DNA from 2 places in the Microbacterium sp. NPDC091382 genome. Region 1 is predicted to be linked to the other one. Evidence: predicted binding sites of a transcription regulator. Region 1 holds the regulator's gene; the other holds the start of a gene.

What was found. The regulator HspR, encoded in region 1, represses chaperone genes until heat shock. The targets are predictions, from matches to a motif close to AAGTTGAGTCNNNNNGACTCAACTT.
Region 2: ACIQLK_RS05035 (Hsp20/alpha crystallin family protein) is a predicted target of HspR. The motif match lies at 3,706-3,730, and genes of this name have one in related genera.

What each region holds. Positions count from the first base shown of each region.
Region 1 is NZ_JBIVUD010000001.1:330,584-338,602, reverse strand. It holds gene ACIQLK_RS01600 (GNAT family N-acetyltransferase) at 1-187, opposite strand, end outside; gene dnaK (molecular chaperone DnaK) at 367-2,229, shown strand; gene ACIQLK_RS01590 (nucleotide exchange factor GrpE) at 2,232-2,822, shown strand; gene ACIQLK_RS01585 (DnaJ C-terminal domain-containing protein) at 2,835-3,815, shown strand; gene ACIQLK_RS01580 (heat shock protein transcriptional repressor HspR) at 3,826-4,260, shown strand; gene ACIQLK_RS01575 (hypothetical protein) at 4,537-5,307, opposite strand; gene ACIQLK_RS01570 (hypothetical protein) at 5,421-6,011, opposite strand; gene ACIQLK_RS01565 (glycosyltransferase) at 6,190-7,389, shown strand; gene ACIQLK_RS01560 (glycosyltransferase family 4 protein) at 7,391-8,019, shown strand, end outside.
Region 2 is NZ_JBIVUD010000001.1:1,041,881-1,049,899, forward strand. It holds gene ACIQLK_RS05020 (organic hydroperoxide resistance protein) at 1-64, shown strand, start outside; gene ACIQLK_RS05025 (hypothetical protein) at 91-1,521, opposite strand; gene ACIQLK_RS05030 (prolyl oligopeptidase family protein) at 1,568-3,619, opposite strand; gene ACIQLK_RS05035 (Hsp20/alpha crystallin family protein) at 3,759-4,208, shown strand; gene ACIQLK_RS05040 (MarR family winged helix-turn-helix transcriptional regulator) at 4,279-4,707, opposite strand; gene ACIQLK_RS05045 (phosphatase PAP2 family protein) at 4,909-6,702, shown strand; gene ACIQLK_RS05050 (SDR family oxidoreductase) at 6,956-7,696, shown strand; gene ACIQLK_RS05055 (TetR/AcrR family transcriptional regulator) at 7,693-8,019, shown strand, end outside.

The sequences.
Region 1 (8,019 bases):
CGTCGGAGTCGATCCAGAACGACGCGTGATCCTCGTCGGCGTACGCGCCGTCGTCGATGGCCTCGGCGATCTGCTCCGCCGTGGGATCGGTCCGCACGTGGAACGGGAACGACTGCGACGTCATGAACGAGACCAGCGCCTCGCGGTCGGCGCCGGTGGGATCGAGCGGGGTCAGGCGGATCGGCATCCGTCCACGCTAACGACTGCTTGGGGCGGCGCCGAGTCTGCAAACTTGATATGAGTCGGCTCAAGTTGGTTTGACCCGCGGCGGGTGTCGGAGTAGCGTTGAGTCATCGCGGCTCAGGTTGTGGCCAGGGCCGCCGAGAGACTTCAGATCTACGCAATCGCCACACGAAGGAGAATCACATGGCACGTGCAGTGGGAATCGACCTCGGAACGACCAACTCGGTCGTCGCCGTCCTCGAAGGTGGCGAGCCGAAGGTCATCGCCAACGCCGAGGGCCTCCGCACGACCCCCTCGGTCGTCGCGTTCACGAAGGACGGCGAGGTGCTCGTCGGCGAGACCGCCAAGCGCCAGGCCGTCACCAACGTCGACCGCACCCTGACGTCGGTCAAGCGCCACATGGGCACCGACTGGAAGACCCAGGCGATCGACGGTAAGAACTACACGCCGCAGGAGATCTCGGCCCGCATCCTCCAGAAGCTCAAGCGCGACGCCGAGCAGTACCTGGGCGACACGGTGACGGACGCCGTCATCACCGTTCCCGCCTACTTCAACGACGCCGAGCGTCAGGCCACGAAGGAGGCCGGTGAGATCGCGGGCCTCAACGTTCTCCGCATCATCAACGAGCCCACCGCCGCCGCCCTCGCGTACGGCCTCGACAAGGGCAAGGAGGACGAGCTCATCCTCGTCTTCGACCTCGGTGGTGGAACCTTCGACGTCTCCCTCCTCGAGGTGGGCAAGGACGACGACTTCTCGACCATCCAGGTGCGCTCGACCGCCGGTGACAACCGCCTCGGTGGCGACGACTGGGACCAGCGCATCGTCGACTACCTCATCAAGCAGTTCAAGGACACGAGCGGCGTCGACGTCTCGAGCGACAAGATCGCGCTGCAGCGCCTCAAGGAGGCGGCTGAGCAGGCGAAGAAGGAGCTCTCCAGCTCGCAGTCGACCTCGATCAACCTGCCGTACCTCTCGCTGACCGACTCCGGCCCCGTCTCGCTCTCCGAGACGCTCAGCCGCGCGAAGTTCGAGGACCTCACCAAGGACCTGCTCGACCGCACCAAGAAGCCCTTCGAGGACGTCATCCGCGAAGCCGGCATCAAGGTCGCCGACATCGACCATGTCGTGCTCGTCGGTGGGTCGACGCGTATGCCCGCCGTGAGCGAGCTCGTCAAGAAGGAAGCCGGCAAGGAGCCCAACAAGGGCGTCAACCCGGACGAGGTCGTCGCCGTCGGCGCCGCCCTGCAGGCAGGTGTCCTCAAGGGTGAGCGCAAGGACGTGCTGCTCATCGACGTCACCCCCCTGAGCCTCGGCATCGAGACCAAGGGCGGCATCATGACCAAGCTCATCGAGCGCAACACGGCCATCCCGACCAAGCGCAGCGAGACCTTCACGACCGCCGACGACAACCAGCCGTCGGTCGCCATCCAGGTCTTCCAGGGCGAGCGCGACTTCACCCGCGACAACAAGCCGCTCGGCACGTTCGAGCTCACCGGCATCGCACCGGCTCCCCGCGGCATCCCCCAGATCGAGGTCACCTTCGACATCGACGCGAACGGCATCGTCCACGTGTCGGCGAAGGACAAGGGCACCGGCAAGGAGCAGTCGATGACGATCACCGGAGGCTCGTCGCTGCCGAAGGACGACATCGAGCGGATGGTGCGCGAGGCCGAGGAGCACGCCGCCGAGGACAAGAAGCGCCGCGAGGCCGCGGAGGTCCGCAACCAGGCCGAGACGCTCTCGTACTCGATCGAGAAGCTCCTCACCGAGAACGCCGACAAGCTGCCCGAGGACGTGAAGACCGAGGTCCAGGCCGACGTCGACGCGCTCAAGACGGCGCTCGCGGGCGACAACGACGACACCGTCAAGGACGCCTACGACAAGCTGAACGCGTCGCAGACCAAGATCGGCGAGGCGATCTACGCCGCGAGCCAGGCCGACGCCGCACAGGCGGGGGCCGATGCTCCGGCCGGCGAGCAGGCGGCATCCTCCGATGAGGACGTCGTGGACGCCGAGGTCGTCGACGACGAGGACGAGAAGAAGTAAGCATGGCGGACAAGGACTTCGAGAAGCCGGACGAGGGCGACGACGTCGCCGCGACCCCGGCCGAGGAGTCGGTGGAGCCCGCCGGGGATGCCGACACGGAGCCGGAAGCGCTCACGGTCGACGACATCCTCGGCGCGGCCCAGTCCGACGAGGCCGCCGTCGCCGACGCGCCGGAGGAGGAGCACGACCTGCTCCTCGATCTGAAGCGCGTGCAGGCGGAGTACGCCAACTACCGCCGGCGCACCGAGGAGCAGCGCGAGGTGGAGATCGCGCGCGCCAAGGGCGCCGTCGCCAAGGGGATGCTCCCCGTGCTCGACGACCTCGACCGTGCCGAGAAGCACGGCGACCTCGCCGAGGGCAGCGCGCTCGCCGCGATCGCCGAGAAGATGCGGGCCGTCGTGGCCCGCCTGGGAGTGGAGCGCTACGGCGCGGCGGGCGACACGTTCGACCCGCAGCAGCACGAGGCGATCTTCCAGGCGCCCACGCCCGGCACGACCGAGCCGACGATCCTCGAGGTCGTCGAGGTCGGTTACCGCCTCGGGGACCTCGAGCTGCGTCCGGCGAAGGTCGTGGTCGCCGTTCCGGCCGAGTAAGGGAGCGCGCCCATGGCCAGTCAGGATTGGTTCGACAAGGACTTCTACAAGGTGCTCGGGGTGTCCAAGGACGTCTCGGACGCCGACCTGAAGAAGACGTACCGCAAGCTGGCGCGCACCTATCACCCCGACTCGAACGCGGGAGACGCCGCGGCCGAGGCGAAGTTCAAAGAGGTCAGCGAGGCGTACTCGGTGCTCAGCGACAAGGAGCAGCGCGCCGAGTACGACCAGCTGCGCGCCATGGGGTCGGGGAGCGCTCGCTTCCAGCCCGGGGCGAGCGGCGGCTTCGAGGACGTGTTCAGCCGGTTCCAGCCCGGCGGCACCAGCCAGCAGGCGGACTTCGACGACCTCTTCGCGATGTTCGGCCAGCAGGGCGGTGGCCGCTTCGGCTCCGGTCGCTTCGGGCAGTCGAGCGGCGGCTTCCGCGGCTTCGGCGGCCCGCAGCGCGGTGCCGACGTCACCGCCCGCACGACGCTCGACTTCACGACCGCTGTGAAGGGCGACACCATCACGCTCCAGGGCGAGGACGGCAAGCCCATCAAGGTCAAGATCCCCGCGGGGGTCTCGGACGGTCAGAAGATCAAGCTGCGCGGCCGGGGCCGTCCCTCGCCGGACGGCGGGGAGGCGGGCGACATCGTCCTCACGGTCGGCGTGCGCCCGCATCCCGTCTTCACGCGCGAAGGGCTGAACCTCCGCATCCATGTTCCCGTCACGTTCACCGAGGCGGCGCTGGGCGCGACGATCGAGGTGCCGACGCTCGGCGGAGACACTGTCAAGCTGCGCGTCGCGCCGGGGACGCCGTCGGGACGTGTGCTGCGCGTCAAGGGCCGCGGGGTTCAGACGGCGAAGGGCACCGGCGATCTGCTCGCCGAGGTCCAGGTCGCCGTTCCGACGCACCTGGACGGTCCCGCGCGCGAAGCGCTGGAGCGCTTCCACGAGCTGGAACCCAAGGAGAATCCCCGCGCCGACCTGATGTCCAAGGCGCGCGAGTGAGGTGAGACGCATGGCGAACGAGCAGGTCGACGAGGACGCCCCGATCCTGGCGATCGCGGTGGCCGCAGAGCTCGCCGGCATGCACCCGCAGACGCTGCGTCAGTACGATCGACTGGGACTCGTGGTACCGGCGCGCACCCGTGGCGGGTCGCGCCGGTACTCCCTCCGGCACGTCGCGCAACTGCGCGAGGTCGCGCAGATGTCGGCCGACGGCGTGAGCCTGCCGGCCATCTCGCGCATCATCGAGCTCGAGAACCAGGTGCGGATGCTGCGCCGCGAGGTCACGGGACTGCAGGGTCGCCTGCGCGACGAGGTCGCCGCCCGCCGCGGTGCCCGCGTGTTCGCAGCCGGCGCGACCGGCTCGGTCGTCACGCTCCGCCAGGGCACGCGCGTGCGCCGCGCGACAGACGTCGTGCTGTACCGCCCGCACCCGCCCACCGACTGACCCGCCGCGCGACGGCGCGTCGCCGAGCCGTCTCACATGGTCGCCTGACGGCGTCGAAAGCGACCATCTGCGACGGCTCGGGCGTTCTGCCCGGGCTTCTGCCCGCGGGGTCGACGGTGGTGACTGTCCACAGATCGGGTGACGGGGCGGGGCGTGAGCGGTCAACCGCACGACGGTGTACGGATGCCGACTGTTCTTCCCCCGGATCTTCCCGACCATTTCCCCGTCTCGCGGGCGCTCGACGCCGGCGTGACGCGCCGCCGATTGCGGCATCCGTCACTGGCCGCACCGTTCTACGGCGTCCGTTCGCGCGAGCAATCGAGCGACGTGACGGGGCTCGCACGCGGGTACCTGACCAAGCTGCGGGCCGGGGAGTATTTCTCTCACGCAACGGCGCTCGTTCTCGCGGGTGGTTGGTGTCCTGACCGACTCCGAGCCGCTCTCGATGTGACCGCGATCCCCCCGACGGTACGGGCTCGCGGGGTAGGCGTCCGCGGGCACCAATCGCAGGTGGCTCGCCTCCGGCTGGTCGACGGGATGCCTGTGGCCGAGCCGGCCGCTGCGTGGTGCCAGGCGGCATCCCTTCTCACCGACCGGGAACTCGTGGTCGCAGCGGACTCCCTTCTCCGCAGGCACGATCCCGTGCTCACCGTCGATGCTCTCGAGGCGGAGGTCGACAGCCGAGTCGGGTCTCGCGGTGTGCGTCGCCTCCGACGTGCGCTCGCGCTCGCCGAGCCGCGCACGGATTCGGTCGCCGAGACGCTCCTCCGACTGGACGCGCGAGAGGCCGGACTCCCGCGCTTCGAAGTGAACGCCGCGATTCGGGACGCGCGCGGCCGGTTCCTGGCCGTCGGCGATCTCGTCCACGCGCCGACGAGAGTCCTCCTCGAGTACGACGGGCAACAGCATCGCCTGGATGACCGCCAGTACGCCCGCGACGTCGACCGCCTCGACGACCTCGCCGCCGCCGGCTGGCGTGTGACGGGTGAACCGCTCGCATCGCGGTCCCGCCCGCCGAGCCGTTCTGGAACGCGTGCGCAGCACCATGCTCCAGCGGGGCTGGCGCGTCGAGACGGCCCAGATGGTCAGTCCGCGGCGGCGAGAATGACCATCTGCGACGGCTCAACGGTACGAGGCGACCGGCAAGCGGATGCCGGGCGTCAGGCGGGGTCGATGCGGAGGGTGCCGGGGCCTTCGCCGACGGTCAGGTCGGTCACGAGGCGGAGCGACCGTGCCAGCGCGTCGACGGCGGGGATGACGGTGCCGAACCGCTCGCGGTCGGAGATGACGGCGGTGAGGGTCACGAGGTGCGTGCCGGTGTCCCAGGTGTACGAGGCGAACGGCGTCTGGCGAGGGTTCGGGGGCAGGGGCATCTCGAGCTTCTCGCCGACGCCGAGCGGCGACCCGGTGAACGCGACGGTGTCGTCGTACTCGATCGGCATGCTGGCGCGCATCGTCCGCAGCTGCGGGGTGAGCTCCTGAACCTGGGCCATCGCGACGAGCAGCTCGGGGTCGTCCTTCCACACCCATGCGAGCAGACGTCCGTCGGCGCGGCGCATCAACGCGGGGATCGCCTGACTCATCGCCCACGCGGCGACCCTGCTGCCGGGCTGCTCGCGACCGAACGCGGCGTTCGCCTGGGCGAGCAGCATCCCGATCGCCTTCTTGCGGGCGCGGCGTCCGCGGAACCCGAACGAGCCGGTGATCGGTACCCACTGCGCGGGGTCGGCCTGGGCGGAGATGCGGGTCATGCCGACAAGCGTAGGGGCGACGCCTCCGACGGCCCTGAGCCCGGGGCGCGCCGACCTCCCAGCGGGTCGCGAACGGCACCCGGGCTAGAATCGAGCCCCGGCGCCCCGCACATCCCTGCGCCCCACCGGCGAGAGCCCCCTCGCCTCCGACGCACAGATTGGCCCGTACCCCGTGACCATGACGCCCCCGGACAGTCCCGCCTCCGAGCGCCGCCCCCTGACCATCATGATCGCGGCCGACACGTTCGCGCCCGACGTCAACGGTGGAGCGCGCTTCACCGAGCGCCTCGCCGCCGGCCTCGCCGAGCGCGGCCACCGTGTGCACGTCGTGACGCCCAGCGTCGGCCACCGCAACCACGGTGTGTTCACCGAGGACATCGAGGGGCAGCCGCTGACCGTCCACCGACTGCCGGGATGGCGGTGGCACCCGCACGACTGGCTCCGTTTCGTGCTCCCCTGGATGGGCAAGCACTACTCGCGCCGGCTCCTCGACCAGATCGACGTCGACGTCGTCCACAGCCAGTCGCACATCGTGATCGGTCGCGCGCTGACCCGCATCGCGAACCAGCGCGGCATCCCGGTCGTGGCGACGAACCACATCATGGCCGACAACATCCTGGACTTCACGCTGCTGCCGAAGTTCCTGTACGACATCTTCCTCAAGCTCGCGTGGGACGACGCGAAGCGCACGTTCGCCATGTCGCGGGCCGTCACGACGCCCACGCGCAAGGCGGCGGAGTTCCTCGAGAACACGATCGACATCGACGGGGTCGTCCCGATCAGCTGCGGCATCCGCAAGAGCAACTACACGCCGAACCTCGAGCCGCGCGAGAACCGCCGCCGGGTTCTGTTCGTCGGGCGCCTCACGACCGAGAAGCACGTCGAGGTCACCCTCGAGGCGATCGCGAAGCTCCCCGACCTGAACCTCGAGTTCGAGATCGTCGGCGGCGGCGACCAGCGCAAGAACCTCGAGCAGGCCACGCAGCGGCTCGGCCTCACCGACCGGGTCACGTTCCGCGGGCGCGTGTCGGAGGAGGAGCTCCGCGCCGCCTACACCCGCGCCGACGTCTTCGTCATCGCCTCGGTCGCCGAGCTGCAGTCGATCGCGACGATGGAGGCCATGGCCTCGGGTCTTCCCGTGATCGCGGCCAACGCCGTCGCGCTGCCGCACCTCGTCCACGACGGTGAAAACGGCTATCTGTTCGAGCCGGGGAATGCCGACGAACTCGCCGAGAAGATCCGCACCGTGCTCACCGCCGACCAGGCCGAGTACTCGCGCATGCAGCAGGCCTCGCTCGACGGCGTCGAGATCCACGACATCGAACGCACCCTCGACACGTTCGAGAAGCTGTACCGCGGCGAACCGCTCGACGGCTGACATGCGGCTTTTCTTCGACGCGCGCTACATCCGCACGGACTTCCACGACGGCATCAGTCGCTATTCGGCGGAACTCGCGCGGGCGGTGTCGGATGCCGCGGCCTCCCACCGCACCGAGGTCACCTTCCTGATCCACGACGAGCGGCAGCGCGCGTTCCTGCCGGACGGCGCGGTCACGCTGAGGATCCACGCGCCGACATCGGCCGCGGAGCCGTTCTCGTCACTGATGCTGAACCGCCACCGACCCGACGTGGTGTTCTCGCCCATGCAGACGATCGGCTCCGCGGGGAGGCGGTTCCGCCTCATCCTGACGCTGCACGACACGATCTACTACCGGCACCGCACCCCGCCTCGCGCCCTGCCCTGGTACGTGCGCCTCGGCTGGCGACTGTTCCACCTGTCGTACTGGCCGCAGCGCTGGACACTCAACGCCGCCGACCTCGTCGCAACGGTCAGCGAGACGAGCGCGCGCCAATTCGCCCGCGTGAGGCTGACGAAGCGCCCGGTGGTCGTCGTCCCGAACGCGCCGCAGCGCCTCGCCGAACTGCTGCCCGAGGGGACCGTCGTCGGCGCGGGGCCGGTGCGGAACCTCGTCTACATGGGTTCGTTCATGCCGTACAAGAACGTCGA
Region 2 (8,019 bases), 710 kb from region 1:
GTGCCCCTACTCGAACGCCACGCGCGGCAACATCGAGGTCACGGTCACGGTCGTCGAGGACTGACCTCGGCCGGTCTCAGAGGGCCGCACTCAGACGACAGGGCTCACGCGCAGCCAGCGGAAACCGCAGGCGGGCAGCGTGAGCCCTTCGTCGATTCCGAGCTCCACGCCCTCGATCAGATCGAGTGCCGTCGGGGCGAATCCTGACAGCGTCTCCGCAGGGACGTGCGCCGGCTCGGACGACACGTTCGCGAGCACGAGCACGACGGTGTCGTCTCCGGGACGCTGATACCCGACGACGGATGCCGCGGGCACGCCGAAACCGATCAGGCGCGTCCCGTCGAACTCGGGCGTCGTGTGCCGGACGGCGATGAGCTTGGTGAGGTCGCGGTGGATGCGGCCGGCCGAGGTGGCGGCATCCGTCCTCTGCGCGTAGCGGTCGCGCGGCTTCTGACCGCGGTGCGTCCAGCGCGGGTCGTCTTGACGCTCCGGATCGTCGCGGAACGTGGGGTCGTTCAGCTGCCCGACCTCGTCGCCCAGCCACAGCATGGGAAGGCCCGGCACGCTCAGTGCGAGCGCGTGCGCGAGGACGACGCGCGCCTCGCCGAGCGGATCGCCGGCCTCGACCCCGGCGAGGGATGCGGTCGTCCCGGCCACGCCGCCGGCCGTCGGCAGGCCGCGGCCGAACGACGAGCCGTCCGTGTAGCGAGCGGTGAGCTCGGCGGCATCCGTCTGCCACACGACGGCATCCGCGTCCCGCACGGCGGCCACATCGATGCTGCCGGCGCGCGCCTCGAGAGCACGCTGCAGGGGCGCGGCGTCGCCGGTGGCGAGGGCGTGCCACAGCGGAGCGGAACCGGGGGATGCCGGGAGCACATCGACCCCCGGTGCACCGATCGCCAGCACGGCGGCGATGACGTCCACCGCGTCACGATGCGGGAGGAGGAAGACCTCGACGCCGCGCCCGGCGAGGAAGAGCAGGTCGTCGATCAGCCCCGCCAGATCGTCGCGCGCGGGGACGTCGACCGCGAGCGAGATGCCCGACAGTCGGAGCTGGGCCGCCAGGTCCGACAGGCGGTCGATCGAACCGAGGCCCGGGTCGCCGCGCCGCAGGTCGACGGTGCCGTCCTCGCGACGGGCGAACGGGGATTGCACGTGGAGCACGCTCGCACCCAGGTCGCGCAGGGCGGGGATCTCGTCGCGGAGGCCGGCCAGGTTCCCGGCGTACCTGTCGGCGTAGCAGGCGGCGCCGAGGGCGAATCGCGAACTCGTCCGGGCGGAGTTCGCGGCACGCTGCTCGCCGTGCACCTTGAGGTCGAGCGAGCGTCCGTTCGCCGCGACGACCGCCGCCGTCACGAGGTCGAGCTCATCCGCGGCCGTTCCGCGTCGGGCCAGCGCCGCGAGCAGCGTCGGGAGGTTCGCGCGGATCCGCTCCGCCGCCGCATCGTCGACGCGGACGCGATCGGCGACGGCCGACAGCGTCGCCGCGAGGTCATCCTCGGCGGCCCCGATGGTGCTCATGCGGTGGACCTCCCGCCCCCAGCGTAGAGGGCGGGCCGGCGCTGTCTCAGTCGGCGCGCGCCACCGTGCGGTCGAGGAACGCGTGGATCGTCGCGTGCAGCGCCGCGGTGGAGGCCGCGTCGATCGCTCCGGAGTGACCGCCCTCGATCGGCTCGAGGTAGTGCACTTCGGCATCCGTCTCGTCCGCCAACCGCGCCGCCATCTTGCGCGCCTGCACGGGGCCGACCCGGTCGTCGCTCGCGGCCGCGTAGATGAGGGATGCCGGGTACCGCCGCCCGGGCTCGATGAGGTGATACGGCGAGAAGGTCTTCACGAACTCCCACTCGGCCGGGTCGTCGGGGTCGCCGTACTCCGCGATCCAACTGGCACCGGCCGACAGCCGCGTGTACCGCCTCATGTCGAGAAGAGGCACGCCGCAGACGATCGCCCCGAAGTCGTCGGGATACTGGGTCAGCATGTTGCCGACGAGCAGGCCACCATTGCTGCGGCCGTGGCAGGCGATCCGGTCGGAGGTCGAGACGCCGCGGCGGACGAGGTCACGTGCGACGGCGGCGAAGTCCTCGTAGGCGCGATGGCGGTTCTCGCGCAGGGCGGCGAGGTGCCATTCGGGACCGAACTCGCCGCCGCCGCGGATGTTCGCGACGACGTAGACACGACCCTGCTCGAGCCAGGCGGGACCGACGATCGTCGGATACTCGGGCGTCAGCGCGTGCTCGAACCCGCCGTAGCCGTTCATGAGCACGGGAAGGGCGCCCGAGCGCTCGCGCGGACCGACCTCGAAGTACGGCACGCGGGTGCCGTCGGCCGACGTCGCCCAGTGCTGCTCGGCCACGAGGCCGGACGCATCGAAGGTGGCGCGACTGCGATCGACGACACGCGGTTCCGCACCCGGCTCGAGGACGAGCAGGGTCGGCGGCGTGAGGAAGCCGCGCGCGACCACCCACAGCTCGTCGTCCTCGTCGTCGTCGGCGGTCGCGATGTTCGCGCTGAAGAGGTCGGCGTCGCCCATTCCCAGGTCGATGTCGCTCCCGACGAGTGTGTCGGGGTCCAGCGACACGAGCCGGCTCTGCACCCGGTCGAGCACCGTCAGGACGAGCCGGTTCCGCGTCCAGGTCCACGTCTCGAGGACGGCGGTGTCGGTCGGGGCGAACGCGACGCGAAGGTCCGAGCCATCCCCCTCTGTGACGGTGTCGAGAGGTCCGATCAGCAGGGTGCCGGCGGGATGCGTCGTGTCGCCGATCTGCCACGGTGTCGTCGTGCGGACGGTGACGATCTCGCCGTGCACGTCGACGTTCGCGTCCTGAGGCACGGCGATGAGGCGCGGTTCGCCGCCGTCCCACACCCAGGCCTCCGAGTGGAAGAAGTCGTGGGCGATGATCACCATCGGGGTCGCCGTGCCGCCGGTGTGGTCGACGTGCGCGAACACGCCGACGTCCGACGCGACACCCGTGACGATGGGCGGCGCGTCCTCGAGCGACTCGCCGCGGCGCCATGCGCGGGCATTGATCGGGTAGCCCGAGTCGGTGACGCCGCCGCCGTGCAGGGCGGTCGCGACGAGCAGGGTGTCGCGGTCGATCCACGCGATCATCGTCTTCTCGGCGTCGAGAGCGAACGGGGTGTCGTCGACGAAGCGACGCGTCTCGAGGTCGAATTCGCGCACGACGGAGGCGTCGCCGCCGTCGGGGCTCAGCCGCACGAGGGCCCGGCCGCTGCCTGCCGGACCGTGGGCCGCGCCCGCGAACGCCCAAGCCGTGCCCTCCTCGCGGCCGAGAGCATCGATGTCGAGCAGGACCTCCCAGGCCGGGGTACCCGCCGTGAACGAGGCGCGCAAGGTGCGACGCCACAGGCCGCGGGGGTTCTCGGCATCCCGCCACAGGTCGTACATGAGATCGCCGTGCCGACTCGGGACGACGAGCCGATCGGGGTCCTGCAGGATGCCGGTCAGCCGGCTCTCGAGCGACGTCCGGGCGTTTCCGGCGAAGGCCGATTCGGTCTCGGCCGTCTGCTCGGCGGCCCACGCGCGGGCCTCGGATCCGTCGATGACCTCCAGCCAGAGGAAGGGATCGGCGGGCTCGGGGGCGATCTCAGGGGCGCTCATGCCGCCAGCCTACGGGGCGGTCCGCGGGGTGCGTTCGCCGTGCGAGAACCGTTGGCACTCGCATATCGAGAGTGCTAATCTGAACGTACTTGAGCCGCCGAGGCTCAACTTTGAGACCACATCACCGAAGGAGAGAATCATGGCGACCTACGACCCGTTCCGTGACCTCGACCGCATCGCGTCGACCCTCTTCGACACGCGCCGCGGCCCGCGACGGATGCCGATGGATCTGTACCGCGACGGCGACCACTACGTCCTCAACGCCGACCTTCCGGGCATCGACCCGGGCTCGGTCGACATCGACGTCGACGGCCAGCTGCTCACCATCCGCGCTGAGCGCACCGTGGGGGCGGCCGACGGAGTGAAGTGGATCACGCGCGAGCGCGAGACCGCGAGCTTCCTCCGCCAGCTCAACCTCGGCCAGGGAATTGACACCGAGGCGATCACCGCGACCTACAACAACGGCGTCTTGACCGTCACCATCCCGGTGAGCGAGAAGGCCAAGCCGCGCAAGGTCGAGGTCGTCGCCGAGGGTTCGGCCCCGACGATCGCCACCCGCGAGAGCGAGCCGCAGCCGATCGACCAGTGACCGGATCGCCGGTCCCGCAGTGACGAATCGCCCTGCATCCCGTGCCGGATGCGGGGCGATTCGTCTGCGGTCAGAACCCGCGCAGCCGGGCGGTGAGCTGTTCGAGCTGCGAGAGTTCGTCGTCGGTGAGCACCGACATCCGCTCGGCGATCGTGCGCCCGTGGATGGTCGCGACGCGCCGGAACGTCGAGGCGCCCTTGTCCGTCGCGCGCAGGATCGCGCCGCGTCCGTCCTGCGGGTCGGGGCACTTCGAGACGAGGCCGCGCGCGACCATCCGATCGACCAGGCGCGAGACGCTGGGCTGGCTGATCAGCATGTTGGCGGTCACGTCGCGCAGGCGCGCGGTGTGCTCGTCGCACCGGGTCACCGTGAGGAGGACGTCGTATTCGGCGCTCGAGAGCTCGTCGTCGTCGAAGTCCTGCGAGATCTCGGCCATGACCTCGTGCTGCGCGCGGAAGAGGCTCTCCCATGCGGCGATGGCGAGGCGTCGGTCGGTCATGGCGTCCACTGTATCGCCGCGTGCCTCCACGACGAGCGCGATCGGTCGCCTTGCGGTCACCCGCACGTCACGCGGTGTTTCCCCCTTCAGGAGAGCATTCTCATGGACCTGGTTGTCGCTATGTCCTGACAAATATCCTCGTCATCGATAGTCTGCGACGACTCCCGCAACCAATGGAAGTGAGGCGCGCCCGTGAGCGTGATGACACAGACAAGACGACGAGGCACTCGTGCCCGTATGGCGATCGGCGGACTCGGAGTCCTCGTCGCCTGCACCCTGACGGCCGGGCCCGCTTTCGCGGCCGCCGGCTTCACCGAGGAGCAGATGACCGCGACCTACGCGTCGGACGCCACCGCGTCGACCGGCGACTCGAAGGCACCCAGCGCCGACAACTGGTCGGTGCAGATGATGGACGTCTTCGAGGATCTCCGCACGGATCGCGGCGAGGGCGGCAACGCAGCCGTCATGGATTACAACGACGAGCTGACGAGCGAGATCAACCTCACCGCATCCGATGCTCAGGTGGAGCGCGCCATCGTCGACCAGTACCAGGACATGTCCGTCAGCATGGGCGACGCCTTCGGCGAGAAGCTCGGGGCGATCTACGCCGGCGCCGTCGCCGACGGCGAGCTGCCGAAGCTGACGTGGCTCCTGAACAAGGAAGGCGGCAAGCTCGGGTCGACCTCGTCGAGCAACCCGCCGAAGAACTACTTCGACTACAAGCGTCCCTATCTGCGGCTCGACACCACGAAGGACCTCGTCTACCGGGACAAGGAAGGCGGCGACGCGTGGGGCTCCAAGAGCGGGTCGTTCCCGTCGGGGCACACGTCCCAGGCGTACTGGCAGGGCACGGCGCTCGCCGAGATGCTGCCCGAGCTCGCGCCGCAGATCCTCGCGCGCACGGCCGAGGCCGGCAACAACCGCATCGTGATGGCGGCTCACTATCCGCTCGACGTCATCAGCGGCCGCATGATGGGCCAGAAGATCATCGCACTCCGGCTCGCCGATCCCTCTATGCGCAAGCTCGTGGACGAGGCCGCCGCCGAGCTCCGCGGTGTCCTCGAGCGCGGCTGCGGCGACACCCTCGAGAACTGCATCGAGAAGGACGTCCCGTACCTGACGACGGACAAGGCGCTCGCGTACTACCAGGAGCACCTGGGCTACGGGTTCCCCGCCACCGGCCCGAAGGGCGTTCCCGTCGTCGTGCCTGCGGGCGCGGAGGAGCTGCTCGTCTCGGCTCACCCCGAACTGACGCCCCAGCAGCGCCGTCAGGTGCTCGCCGTGACGGCGACGGACTCCGGCAACCCGCTGGACGTGGGGGAGCAGGAGAGCTGGCAGCGCATGAACCTCGCGGCCGCCATGGCCGCGAAGGTCACCGTCCGCGAGGACGGGTCCGTCGTGATCGGCGCGCCCACGCCCGACCCCGAACCCACTCCGGACCCCGAGCCCACGCCCGACCCGGAGCCGACTCCGAACCCTGAGCCGACTCCCGACCCCGAGCCCACTCCGGCTCCGGAGCCGACTCCGGCTCCCCAGCCCACGCTCCCGTCGACGGGGGGCGCACCGGGTGCACCCGTCGCCAACGGTGACGACCTCCCCGCTGCAGCGCAGGGAAAGATCCAGGCATCCGTCCGCGGCGACCGCATCGTGGTCTCGGGTCTGACGGCCGGGCAGCAGTACTACGGGTTCATCTACTCGACCCCGACCGCGCTCGGACAGGTGACGGCGGATGCCGCAGGTTCGGCGACCTTCGCGCTCCCGGCCGACCTCGAAGGGGGAACGCACCGCGTCGCCGTCGTCGATGAGTCCGGCGATCTCGTCGGCTGGGCCACGGTGACGGTCGCCGATGGCGAGGCCGCCGCGATCGACGATCGGGAGCTGGCGTCGGCGGGCGGCCAGTCGGCTCCGCTGTGGATCGCGGGAAGCGCGGGAACGGCCCTCCTCGCCCTCGGTGTGGTGCTGCTGATGCGCCGCCGCCGGAGCGGAACCGTCTGACGCGTCACGCAGTAAGGGCCGGCTGGAGAGGCATCCAGCCGGCCCTTGTCCCTTTGCACCAAGAGTGTCCTGCAATCACATGTCGGTAGCTGCCACAGCAAAACATCTACCGTGCAATGACTGTATAACGACGAGATAACGGTGGCAAGAGATTCCTGTTATCAATTTGTGATGAGCCCGCGTTGCGTCTCCTCTACGCCGGAGACACATCTAATCGACAGATGTAGATTAGGTGTATCGAAAGGAGTTCCCCATGGAACGAATCAGCGGAAAGGTCGCCCTGATCAGCGGAGGCGCGCGAGGCATGGGTGCCGAGCACGCACGACTCTTCGTCGAGGAGGGTGCGCAGGTGGTCATCGGAGACCTGCTGGACGAGGAGGGGCAGGCGCTCGCCGCCGACCTCGGTGATGCCGTGCGCTACGTGCACCTCGACGTCACGAACTACGACGACTGGGAGAAGGCCGTCGCCGTCGCCGAGCAGGAGTTCGGTCGGCTCGACATCGTCGTCAACAACGCCGGCATCGCGGATTTCGCACCGATCGAGGACTACTCGATCGATCAGTGGCATCGGATCATCGGCATCAACCTCACGGGGGTCTTCCACGGCATCAAGGCGGCGATCGAGCCGCTGAAGCGCAGTGGCGCCGGGTCGATCATCAACGTGTCCTCGACGGCCGGGCTGCAGGGATACGAGGCGCTGCCCGGATACAACGCGTCGAAGTTCGGGGTTCGTGGCCTCACGAAGAACGCGGCGCTCGACCTGGGGCGGTACAACATTCGGGTCAACTCGGTGCACCCGGGTGCGATCCGCACGCCCATGACGGAGGGCTTGGACGCATCACAGAGCCACGTCGCGCTTCACCGCATGGGCGAAGCTGTCGAGCTGTCGCGACTCGTGTTGTTCCTCGCGAGCGACGAGTCCAGCTTCTCGACCGGTGCTGAATTCGTCGCCGACGGTGGTGAGACCGCCGGCCTGGCCCACTACGGCGCGTGACGGTCGACCCGAGGCAAGCCCGCACGAGCGCCGCTCTCCGCGCGGCGCTCGTGCGATTGCTCTCCGCGCAGCCGCTCGAGTCGATCACGGTCTCACAGCTCTGCCGTGAGGCGGGAGTTCATCGGACGACGTTCTACAAGCACGCCGACCGGGTGGATGCCTTCGCGGTGGGCATCCTCGCCGAGGAGATCGACCGGCTGGCCACCGTCGATGACGACGTGTCCTCCGGCGAGCGTGCGGCGCGGGCCTATCACTCCGCGACGCGTCGATTGATGGCCGCCCTCGTCGAGCACCGGGACATCTACCGTGCACTGTTCGCCTCG